DNA from 2 places in the Paenibacillus sp. FSL K6-2862 genome. Region 1 is predicted to be linked to the other one. Evidence: riboswitches for the same ligand, from Rfam matches in the RefSeq annotation. Region 1 holds a riboswitch; the other holds the start of a gene.

Region 1 (2,208 bases):
GCTTGATATCGCCATATTGTTCGGGATACTAACCTACATGAGTTTCTTGGTGTACAAGCTTCATCGGCCAGCTGATCGTTTCTAACATTTAATTGTACAGTGTCGTTCATGGTTTCCAAATGCAAAGTCCGCCATCCAATGATGCACATCATTGGGCAGGTGGGCTTTGTTTGATGTCAGGCGGGGCAGGGCACCCTAATGTAAGCAGCGACCACACGTTTACTCTGATTCCGATTAGGTTTAATATTATAAATCATCTTATTGATCAGCAGAGTGGAAAGAGGAGGCTGTATATGCTGCGAACGTTGCTTGGTGAATTGCCGCGTCAGAATGAGGGCGTATTGGAAGAAGCGATCGAATCCATGGTGGAGACACTCGGACTGTTACAACGACAGCTGGATTTGAATCAGGACCCGACTCACGACTACCGCAAACTGTACGTATGGACGCAGGGATTAATTTCTTCACTGGACGAGTTGGAGCAGGCATGCTTCGCTGCATCCCACTTCCGCCAGAAGGTCAGGGCTGGCTCCACCGATGATATGACCATTGAGGAGAAGGCCGAGTATGCCCGATACGTGTACTTCTACAAGGATGGGTTCATTCGTTGTTTTGCGATTCTTGATAAGGCAGGCACGGTATTAAATGAAATTTTTAATCTGAACACATCCAAAGTGAAATCCCATTTTTCGTATTTTACCGTGATGAGACAGTTTGGCTATTCGAAAATGCATAATGATCTTGCTGTTGAATTAATCAAAATTAAGGATGCTTATCGGGAACCGATGAGCAAACTGCGCAAACGACGGAATATGGAGATTCACTACATGAATTCCGAGATGCAGGATGATCTGTGGCAGCTTCATCAAACCTTGCAGGGGAAAGTGAAGCTTGAAGATCTGGATCAGCACCTGGAGGAATTGCGTCAGGGCGTGGATATGGTTTGCGAAACGCTAAAAGCTTCTTATGGTTACATCAATAAAATGTGGCACAAGCAGGGCATGTCAGAACTGGCAAAATAATTTGTGTAATATTTACCTTTGACAAAGCGGAATACTTGGATTATACTGAGTTTCTAATTAAGCGTTACATGACATTAACATGCATACCATTTACATTTTACCACTGAACTTATAAATTTAATATTTCTTATCGAGAGCGGCGGAGGGACAGGCCCGATGAAGCCCGGCAACCGATTTATAACGAATGACAACCAGTCATACTTTATAGATGTTAGGTGCTAATTCCTACAAAATGGTGCACAGCACGATTTTGGCAGATGAGAAGGTATATTCTTTCGTGTGAAGAGCCCTTTTTGTTTCTGCAAAAGGGCTCTTTTTTATATGTCAGAGGGGAGTTTTCCTTTCATTCGGGTAAAGATACATGTAGGCGGTGGGAAGGAGAAGTCATATTGATCGAATTAAAAGGATTAACCAAGACGTATGGCAGAGGTTCAAAACAAACGACAGCCCTAGCCGATTTGGATCTAAAGATCGGTAAAGGTGAAATATTCGGAGTGATTGGACACTCCGGTGCAGGGAAAAGTACATTGATCCGATGTATCAACCTGCTCGAAAGACCAACATCTGGTGAGGTATGGGTAGATGGAGTCAACCTAACCGGTCTCCATAAGACAGATCTGCAGAAGCAGCGACGCAAGATTGGCATGATATTTCAGCACTTTAATCTGTTATCCTCGGCTACAGTTTATGACAATGTAGCTTTTCCACTAAAGCTCGTGAATACACCTAAAGCTGATATTGACCGCAAGGTGAAGGAGATGCTAACTCTCGTTGGATTGGAGCATCATAGCAGCAAATATCCAGCTCAGCTGTCAGGTGGACAGAAACAAAGAGTTGGTATCGCCCGTGCACTTGCCAGCGATCCTTCCGTTCTGCTGTGTGACGAAGCAACGTCTGCCCTTGATCCACAGACGACAGCTTCGATTCTGAAGCTGCTGCTGGACATCAATCAGAAATACAATCTCACGATTGTTTTGATCACGCATGAGATGCATGTTATTCAGAGCATTTGTGATCAAGTTGCTGTCATTCATCAGGGGGGAATAGTGGAACAAGGCCCTGTAACGGATGTCTTCCTTAAACCACAGCATGCCATCACGCGTGACTTCATGCAACGTGATCACGAGTCTGAGCTTCTCTTGGAAGAAGCAGCATTGGCACATGCGGGAGGAACAGTACAGCAGGA
Region 2 (2,208 bases), 3.6 Mb from region 1:
TGGAAAATAGTGTCTTGGCAGTGCGATGTCCAATCCTTTGGATGCATCGCGGTCGTATTCCCATTTCAAGGACAATGGATCATACTCCGCATGCCCTGTCACAAAAATTTGTTTGCCGTCTTTGGTGGCAACCAGGAAAATGCCAGCTTCCTCCGATTCGGCCAAAATTTCGAGGTTATCGTTCTTCTCAATATCCTCACGCCGAACTTCGGTATGACGGGAATGTGGGACATTGAACACTTCATCAAATCCGCGAAGCAGCTGTACATGAGATTTGTTGATCGTATGTGGAAATACGCCAAAACACTTCTCTTCCAGCGGTACCTTAGGTACACCGAAATGATGGTACAGACCAGCCTGAGAAGCCCAACAGATGTGCATGGTCGATGTGACGTTGGTTTTGGTCCAATCGAAGATCTCCTGGATTTCCTTCCAATAATTTACGTCTTCGAAATCCATTTGCTCAACAGGGGCACCTGTAATGATCATCCCGTCAAAACGGCGGTGTTCAATCTCATCAAAGGTTTTGTAGAAAAGATTCAGATACTCCTGTGATGTGTTCTTCGATGTGTGAGACTTGGGATGAACCAGAACGATATCGACCTGTATTGGGGTGTTCCCCACCAAACGAAGCAGTTGGGTTTCTGTTGTTTCCTTAGTAGGCATCAGGTTTAATATAGCAATGCGTAGTGGACGAATATCCTGCTGGTAAGCATGTGTCTCGTCCATTACGAAGATGTTCTCACCTGCGAGGACTTCCTTGGCAGGCAGTGCGTCTGGAATTTTGATTGGCATGATGTACAACTCCTCCTTGTGCATAGATAGATGCAGCCATCACAGGTTTGATGTTTTCACATCAATACTGTTCTAGACTGCCATGAGCTTGTCTATAGGTGGAGAATTGCAAAAAGCGCAACGCTCTGATCTGACAAACTCAAGTTCCATAGCGAAAATCAGTGCTGAGAAGTCGGTGCATATAACAAAGACCTTCCTCGGATTCCGAGAAAGGTCATATGTAAATAGATATGCGCCTCTCTCATCTCTCAGTTACAACAGTGCCTCAATGGACACTTAGTCGCTGCAAGAATTAGCACCGTGCGGTATACCGCCGGTTGCCGGGTTTCATCGGGCCAGTCCCTCCACCTACTCTTGATAAGATTTCGCCTTATTCAATTGTGTATTTAGTGTACTTCACCGTCTACTTTAAAACATTAATCCTCTCACGTCAAGCATGTAGTTTTATGTCTGTTCATGTAGACCGGAACCGTTTGTCTATCGCTGTCATACACTGCTTCAGGGCGCGAAATAGACACATTTTTGCGCTTGAAAGCACCATGTACCAGCGGTATACTAAACAAGTGTTGCAAACCCTTATGTGAGAGGTGACATATTCAATGGATGGCGACCCGAGGCCTGACTGTCAGCCGTATTCCGACAAACTGCATAGAGAATTGACATCAGCATGCCGGCAGCGGGACGTTATTTCCGTTTGGTTATAGAGCGAACGCACTCCTGACTTCCAGGCTCCGCTGCCGACCGGCTGATCTGTTCTTTTTGCGCCCATATTGATGAAAATCCGCCTGTTTGGCGGGTGCAGAAGGAGTGGATGAACGATGAAAATCCGGTTGGTAAACAACGGTGTATTTATCCCGGTGGACGATATTGAGCAGGCGCTAACGCCACCAGCTGAGGGATTTTACTGGATTGATGCAGACGTTGATGATCTGGCGGTACTTCAGCCGCTGTTCATGATGCATGATCTGGCTGTAGAGGACTGTTTGAGTGATGAAGAGCAGCGTCCGAAGATTGAAATTTATGAGAGCCATTATTTTATTGTCGTAAACAGCATTCGTTTTGATGACGAAGAGATCTTTTTGCGTGCGGTTAACCTGTTTCTAGGGAGACACTATATCATTAGTGTTACGAAGCAAAAGGTCAGCGAACTGCGGACCTTGAAGCCTATTCTGTGGGAACAGGAAGTCAGCACCCCGGATCGTCTCCTGTATCTGTTGGTCGATTTGATTGTGGATAACTACTTTACCGTCGGCGACCGGATCGAAGCACGCATTGAGAAATTGGAAGAAGATATTTTGATGCATACGAAAAAGTCCCATTTGAATGAAATTATCGGGCTGCGCAGTGAAATTCTGTGGCTCAAAAAAGTGCTCGGACCTCAAAAAGAGGTCATCAATACGCTCAACAAAAAGG

The links. Region 1 has a riboswitch for S-adenosylmethionine ahead of MHB82_RS24970 (methionine ABC transporter ATP-binding protein). Riboswitches for the same ligand answer to the same signal wherever they lie in the genome.
Region 2: it holds a riboswitch for S-adenosylmethionine, as region 1 does, so the genes downstream of both, metA (homoserine O-acetyltransferase MetA) here and MHB82_RS24970 (methionine ABC transporter ATP-binding protein) in region 1, are expected to answer to the same signal.

What each region holds. Positions count from the first base shown of each region.
Region 1 covers NZ_JBBOSN010000001.1:5,534,492-5,536,699, reverse strand. Annotated here, with positions in the region: gene MHB82_RS24980 (COX15/CtaA family protein) at 1-85, shown strand, start outside; gene MHB82_RS24975 (Cthe_2314 family HEPN domain-containing protein) at 294-1,022, shown strand; SAM riboswitch class I at 1,147-1,286, shown strand; gene MHB82_RS24970 (methionine ABC transporter ATP-binding protein) at 1,412-2,208, shown strand, end outside.
Region 2 covers NZ_JBBOSN010000001.1:1,924,463-1,926,670, reverse strand. Annotated here, with positions in the region: gene metA (homoserine O-acetyltransferase MetA) at 1-795, opposite strand, end outside; SAM riboswitch class I at 1,034-1,159, opposite strand; gene MHB82_RS09035 (hypothetical protein) at 1,421-1,564, opposite strand; gene corA (magnesium/cobalt transporter CorA) at 1,614-2,208, shown strand, end outside.